2 regions of the Mesorhizobium sp. M0618 genome follow, and region 1 is predicted to be linked to the other one. Evidence: riboswitches for the same ligand, from Rfam matches in the RefSeq annotation. Region 1 holds a riboswitch; the other holds the start of a gene.

What was found. A riboswitch is a leader RNA that binds a small molecule or an ion and turns the genes downstream of it on or off. The one in region 1 is predicted to bind S-adenosylmethionine.
Region 2: another riboswitch for S-adenosylmethionine. It lies ahead of NKJ04_RS31520 (O-succinylhomoserine sulfhydrylase); the one in region 1 lies ahead of metX (homoserine O-acetyltransferase MetX).

What each region holds. Positions count from the first base shown of each region.
Region 1 is NZ_JAMYQH010000010.1:95,999-99,403, reverse strand. It holds gene NKJ04_RS13295 (prephenate/arogenate dehydrogenase family protein) at 1-201, opposite strand, end outside; gene hisC (histidinol-phosphate transaminase) at 207-1,316, opposite strand; SAM riboswitch at 1,453-1,530, shown strand; gene metX (homoserine O-acetyltransferase MetX) at 1,645-2,814, shown strand; gene metW (methionine biosynthesis protein MetW) at 2,811-3,405, shown strand, end outside.
Region 2 is NZ_JAMYQH010000047.1:9,961-13,365, forward strand. It holds gene NKJ04_RS31515 (ceramide glucosyltransferase) at 1-841, shown strand, start outside; gene NKJ04_RS31520 (O-succinylhomoserine sulfhydrylase) at 847-2,034, opposite strand; SAM riboswitch at 2,092-2,169, opposite strand; gene NKJ04_RS31525 (2'-deoxycytidine 5'-triphosphate deaminase) at 2,308-3,402, shown strand.

The sequences.
Region 1 (3,405 bases):
GGCATCGCGGACAGCTTCTCTCGCATCGGTGGTATAGCTATCGCCCAGCCCGAGTTCCTCGGCTCGCGCCAGCGTCGCCGCACTGCGCGTTGATATGGCCACGTGACGGGCCAGCCCCTCGCGGCGGATGACCCGGGCCAGCGACGAGCCGATCAGGCCGATGCCGACCAGCGCGATCTTTTCAAACATCAGTGATGTCATGGTCTCTAGCTTTTCAGGAATGTCGTGAGAGCGGCGACAACGCCGCGATTGGCCTCTTCGGTGCCGACGGTCATGCGCAACGCGTTGGGAAAGCCATAGCCCGAAACGCGCCGCAATATATAGCCGCGCGCCGTCAGATAGTCGTCCGCCGCGGCCGCCGAATGCTTCTGGTCATCGGGAAAATGAACGAGAACGAAATTGCCGACGCTCGGCGTTACCCGCAGCCCGAGCTTTGTGAATTCCTCGCTCAGCCAGGCCAGCCAGGTCTCGTTGTGCGCCACGCTGCGCTCGACATGGGCGCGGTCGCGGATGGCTGCGATACCGGCCTCGATCGCCGTCGCATTGACGTTGAAGGGACCCCGCACGCGGTTGATGGCGTCGACGATATGCATCGGCGCATACATCCAGCCGATCCGCGCTCCGCCGAGGCCGATCTTGGAGAAGGTACGGGTCATCACCACGTTCTGGGCAGCACCGACCAGCTCGATGCCGGCCTCATAGTCGTTGCGGCGGACATATTCGGCATAGGCCGCGTCTAGCACCAGAAGCACGTGCCTGGGCAGGCCGGCATGCAGGCGGCGCACCTCCTGGAAAGGCACATAGGTGCCGGTCGGATTGTTGGGATTGGCCAGGAACACGATCTTGGTGCGCGGCGTGACGGCTGCGAGGATGGCGTCGATATCGGCGCGCTCGTCTCTTTCCTTGATCGTCACCGGAACGGCACCTGCCGACTGGATGTAGATCTTGTAGACCATGAAGGCGTGTTCGGTGATGACAGCCTCGTCGCCGGGCGCCAGATAAGTCTGCGCCAGCAGGCCGAGGATCTCGTCGGAGCCGTTGGAGCAAATGATGTTCTGCGGGTTGAGACCATGCACCTCGGCGATCGCTTCGCGCAGCCGCCTGGCGGTGCCATCTGGATAGACGTCGAGCTTTCCGGCAATCTCGCGCGCGGCTTCGATCGCTTTCGGCGAGGGCCCGAGCGGATTCTCGTTCGAGGACAGCTTGTGAACCTTGGCGACGCCCGCGGGCGCCGTGCTCTTGCCCGGCACATAGGCGTCTATGTCCATGATGCCCGCGCGCGGGGTTGGACGTGCCTGGTCCGGTGTCTGGCTCATGTCGCAAAATCCGTCGAGAACGCTTCCTGAGGGAAGCCGCAGCGGAAATACAAGCCGTGGCCTGCAATGTCGAGAGGCGACAGCCACCGCCCAAGGCTGGCCGTTGACGCCGGCGCGCCACAGCCCTAGAAGGGGAGCGGACTTCCGTGGTGATTTGGCCGGTCGGCTTGCAGCCACGTTAAACAACTTGCTAAAGGGCCGTTTGCATCCTGTAACCGGCTTTGCAACCGCAATGCCGGTTTTTTGTTGTCCGCGCCGGCCGGACACCCGGATCGGCATCGACTTTCGACAAGCGCGATGCGTGGGCTCAAAGTGTGAGATGGATGTCATGGCCGTTCTGCGTGCCCGCAAAACCAACAACGAGGTTGACCAACCGTCGAGCCCGGTTTTGCGTTTTGGATCCGACAAGCCGCTCAAGCTGGACGCCGGCACGCTGCTGTCACCGTTCCAGATCGCCTACCAGACCTACGGCACGCTGAACGATGCCCGCTCCAACGCCATCCTCGTCTGCCATGCACTGACCGGAGACCAGCACGTCGCCAGCACCAATCCGGTGACCGGCAAGCCTGGCTGGTGGGAAGTGCTGATCGGCCCCGGCAAGATCATCGACACCAATCGCTTCTTCGTCATCTGCTCCAACGTCATCGGCGGTTGCCTTGGGTCCACCGGTCCGGCCTCGACCAATCCCGCCACCGGCAAGCCCTATGGGCTTGACCTGCCCATTATCACCATTCGCGACATGGTGCGGGCGCAGCAGATGCTGATCGACCATTTCGGCATCGAAAGGCTGTTCTGTGTGCTCGGCGGCTCTATGGGCGGCATGCAGGTGCTGGAATGGGCATCGAGCTATCCGGAGCGCGTCTTCTCGGCGCTGCCGATCGCCACCGGCGCGCGCCATTCCTCGCAGAACATCGCCTTTCATGAGGTTGGCCGCCAGGCTGTCATGGCCGATCCGGACTGGCATGGCGGCAAATATTTCGAGCACGGCAAACGCCCGGAAAAAGGCCTGGCGGTGGCGCGCATGGCCGCCCACATCACTTACCTGTCGGAAGCCGCCCTGCACCGCAAGTTCGGCCGCAATCTGCAAGATCGCGAGGCGCTGACCTTCGGCTTCGACGCCGACTTCCAGATCGAAAGCTATCTGCGCCACCAGGGCATGACCTTCGTCGATCGCTTCGACGCCAATTCCTACCTCTACATGACGCGGTCGATGGACTATTTCGACCTTGCCGCCGACCATGGCGGCCGGTTGGCCGATGCCTTCGCCGGAACGAAAACCCGCTTCTGCCTGGTGTCTTTCACCTCGGACTGGCTGTTTCCGACCGAGGAGAGCCGCTCGATCGTGCATGCGCTCAACGCCGCCGGCGCATCGGTATCCTTCGTCGAGATCGAAACCGACCGCGGCCACGACGCATTCCTGCTCGACGAGCCGGAACTGTTTGCCGCCATTAACGGCTTCATCGGCTCGGCGGCACGAGCAAGAGGGCTCTCATCATGAACGTCAATTTCGACCAGCGCGTCGACCTTGAAGTCGTCGCCAACCTCATCCCACCACAGTCGCGCGTGCTCGATGTCGGCTCGGGCGACGGCTCGCTGCTCGAATTGCTGCAGGACAGCAAGCAGGTCGACGGCCGTGGGCTCGAGCTGTCGCAGCGCGGCGTCAACGAATGCGTGGCGCGCGGCCTCTCGGTCATCCAGGGCGATGCCGACAAGGATCTCGAATTCTATCCCGACAAGGGCTTTGACTTCGTCGTCCTCTCGCAGACGCTGCAGGCCACCCGCAACCCGAAGCTGGTGCTCGACGAACTGCTCAGGATCGGCAATCGCGCCATCGTCTCCTTCCCCAATTTCGGCCATTGGCGTGTGCGTCTGTCACTGTTCGTCAACGGCCGCATGCCAGTGACCAAGGATCTGCCCTACTCCTGGTACGACACGCCCAACATCCACTTCTGCACCATCCGCGACTTCGTCAATCTGTGCGACGAGCTCGGCGCGACCGTCGAGAAGGCAACCGCTCTCGACGCCAACGGCCAGAAGATCGGCCTGTCGATGCCGTGGTGGTTCTGGAACTTCTTCGGCCAGCAGGCAG
Region 2 (3,405 bases), on a different contig from region 1:
GCTTGTCGGCGACGACCGCATCAGCGCCAATCCGAAACTCAACAATTGCGTCAAGGGCTGGGAGGCGGCGCGGCACGACTGGGTCGTCCTGGCCGATTCCAACGTGCTGATGCCGAGGGACTACGTCCAGCATCTGATGGCTGCCTGGCGGCCCGGCACCGGCCTTGTCTGCTCGACGCCGATTGGCTCGCGGCCGGCCGGCTTCTGGGCCGAGGTCGAATGCGCTTTCCTCAACACGCTGCAGGCGCGCTGGCAATACGCCGGCGATGCGCTCGGCCTTGGCTTTGCCCAGGGCAAGAGCATGCTCTGGAACAAGCCGATGCTCGACGCCAATGGCGGCATCCGCGCGCTGGCCGCCGAGATCGCGGAGGATGCCGCCGCGACCAAGCTGGTGAACGGTCTCGGCCTGCGCGTCAATCTCGTCGCCGCCCCCTTCGAGCAGCCGCTTGGCCGGCGCTCTTTTGACGAGATCTGGTCGCGTCAGGCCCGTTGGGCGCGCCTGCGCCGCGTCACTTTCCCGCTGTTCTTCGCACCCGAAATCCTGACCGGCGCCGTGGTGCCGCTGGTGCTTGCGCTGATTGCCGCGGCCAGTGCGGGCTTCAGCCTCTGGGCAACCGCCCTTGCAGTGCTGGTAGCCTTCTACCTTCCCGAGTGCGCGCTGGCCTGGTCCAAGGGCTGGTACCTGTCGCCACGCATGGTGGCCGCGATCATGATGCGCGACCTGATCCTGCCAGCGCTGTGGGCGCGCGGCTGGCTTGGCGGCGCCGTCGACTGGCGCGGCAACGCGATGACCATCGGCACCAAGACGGCCGAACTGGAGGAGACGCCGTCCGGCGCCTGAAGGTCCTACCTGGCCTTCAGCGCCTGCGCGATGTCCTCAAGCAGATCGTCGGTGTCTTCCAGCCCGACCGACAGCCGGAGCGTGCCCGGCCCGATGCCGAGCTCGGCGCGCGCCTCGTCGCTCAGATTCTTGTGCGTCGTCGTCGCCGGGTGGGTGATCAGGCTCTTGGCATCGCCGAGATTGTTGGAGATCAAGACGATGTCGAGCGCGTTCTGCAAGGCGAAGGCCGCCTGCTTGCCGCCCTTGACGTCGAGGCAGATCAGCGTCGAGCCGCCCGACATCTGCTTCTTGACGATATCGGCCTGCGGGTGGTCGGCGCGGCCGGGATAGATGACGCGGGCGATTTCCGGCCGTTCGGCCAGGAAATCCGCGATCCTGCCCGCGCTTTCCGTCTGCTGGCGCACGCGCAGCGGCAGTGTTTCCAGGCCTTTCAGCAGCGTCCAGGCGTTGAAGGGCGACAGGCTTGGGCCGGTATGGCGGAAATAATCGTGCAGGTTCTCGTCGATCCACTTCTTGTCCGACAGGATCACGCCGCCGAGACAGCGCCCCTGGCCGTCTATGTGCTTGGTCGCCGAATAGACGACGATATGGGCGCCGAGCTGCAAGGGCTTCTGCTGCAGGGGCGTGGCGAAGACATTGTCGACGATCAGCCTTGCGCCGATCGAATTGGCAAGCGAAGCGACAGCGGCGATATCGACCACTTCCAGCGTCGGATTGGTCGGGCTTTCCAGGAAGAACAGCTTGGTGTTCGGCTTGACCGCCTTTTCCCAATTGGCGATATCCGTGCCGTCGACCAGCGTCGCCTCGATGCCGTATCTCGGCGCCAGCGTCTCGACCACCCAGCGGCAGGATCCGAACAGCGCACGCGCCGCCACGATGTGGTCGCCGGCCTTGGCGCTGCACAGAAGGGCGGCCGTCACCGCGGCCATGCCGGAGGCGGTGGCGCGGGCATCTTCGGCGCCTTCGAGGGCGCACATGCGCTTCTCGAACATGTCGACGGTCGGATTGGCGTAGCGCGAATAGATGAAGCCTGGCTCCTCGCCCTTGAAACGGGCTTCGGCGGCCTGTGCCGTTTCGTAGACATAGCCCTGGGTCAGGTAAATCGCTTCCGACGTTTCGCCGAAACCGGAACGCAGCGTTCCGCTGTGCACGAGTGCCGTCTGAGGCTTCCAGTTGTGCTTCTTGGTGCTCATCGCTTTTCTTCCAGACACAAAAAAACCGGCCGCGAAAGTCGCAACCGGTCCATACGGCCTTGCGGCCCGACGGTCCTTTAGCGACTTGTTTAACGTGGCTGCAAGCCGACCGGCCAAATCACCACGGGATAACGACCCTTTAGACCCGCGCCGCGCTTGCGTCAATTGCCGGCTTCATTAAGAGGTTTGTACCAAGCAGGTTCCGCAAAAGTGTTCCACGGTTTTGCGACAAGAACCTGCGACAAGAAAAACGTCTGACCTAGGAGTGGAGCCTTGCGGCAGACAGGCATTCTTCCCGATCAGGACATTTCGGCGCTGTTCCAGTCCGGCGCGCTGAAGTCGGCGCGTGCGCTCGACGCCGACCAGATCCAGCCGGCCAGCCTTGATCTCAGGCTCGGCGACAAGGCCTGGCGGGTGCGGGCCTCCTTCCTGCCCGGCCCCAACCACAAGGTCTCGGAAAAACTCGACCGGCTGCAGCTGCACGAGATCAATCTTGCCGAGGGCGCGGTGCTGGAGACCGGCTGCGTCTATATCGTGCCCTTGCTTGAAAGCCTGGCGCTGCCGGCGGACATTTCGGCCTCGGCCAATCCGAAGAGCTCGACCGGGCGGCTCGACATCTTTACCCGGGTCATGACCGATCGCGGCCACGAGTTCGACAAGATCGCTGCCGGCTATCATGGCCCGCTCTTTCTGGAAGTCAGCCCCCGCACCTTCCCGATCGTCGTGCGCACCGGCTCGCGCCTGTCGCAGATACGCTTCCGCACCGGCAATGCGCTGCTCTCGGAAGCCGAGCTGCACGACCTGCATCGCGCGCAGACGCTGGTCGCCACCGAGCCGCCGAATATTTCCGGCGGCGGCATCGCGCTGTCGATTGACCTCAACGGCGACCAAAACGGTCTGGTCGGCTATCGCGGCAAGCATCACACCGGCCTCGTCGATGTCGACAAGCGCGCGGCCCAGGAAGTCGTCGACTTCTGGGAGCCGATCCACAAGAGCGGCGCCGGCGAACTGGTGCTCGACCCCGACGAGTTCTACATCCTCGTCAGCCAGGAGGCGGTGCATGTGCCGCCGCTCTACGCCGCCGAGATGACGCCCTTCGATCCGCTGGTCGGCGAGTTCCGCGTCCACTATGCCGGCTTCTTCGATCCGGGCTTTGGCCATTCCGCGTCTGGCGGCACGGGCAGCCGGGCGGTGCTGGAAGTGCGCAGTCATGAAGTGCCGTTCATTCTCGACCATGGCCAGATCGTCGGCCGGCTGGTCTACGAACACATGCTGAAGCGGCCGCAGGCCCTCTACGGCACCGATCTCGGCTCCAACTACCAGGCGCAGGGCCTGAAGCTGTCCAAGCATTTCCGCGCCGCGCGCTGACCT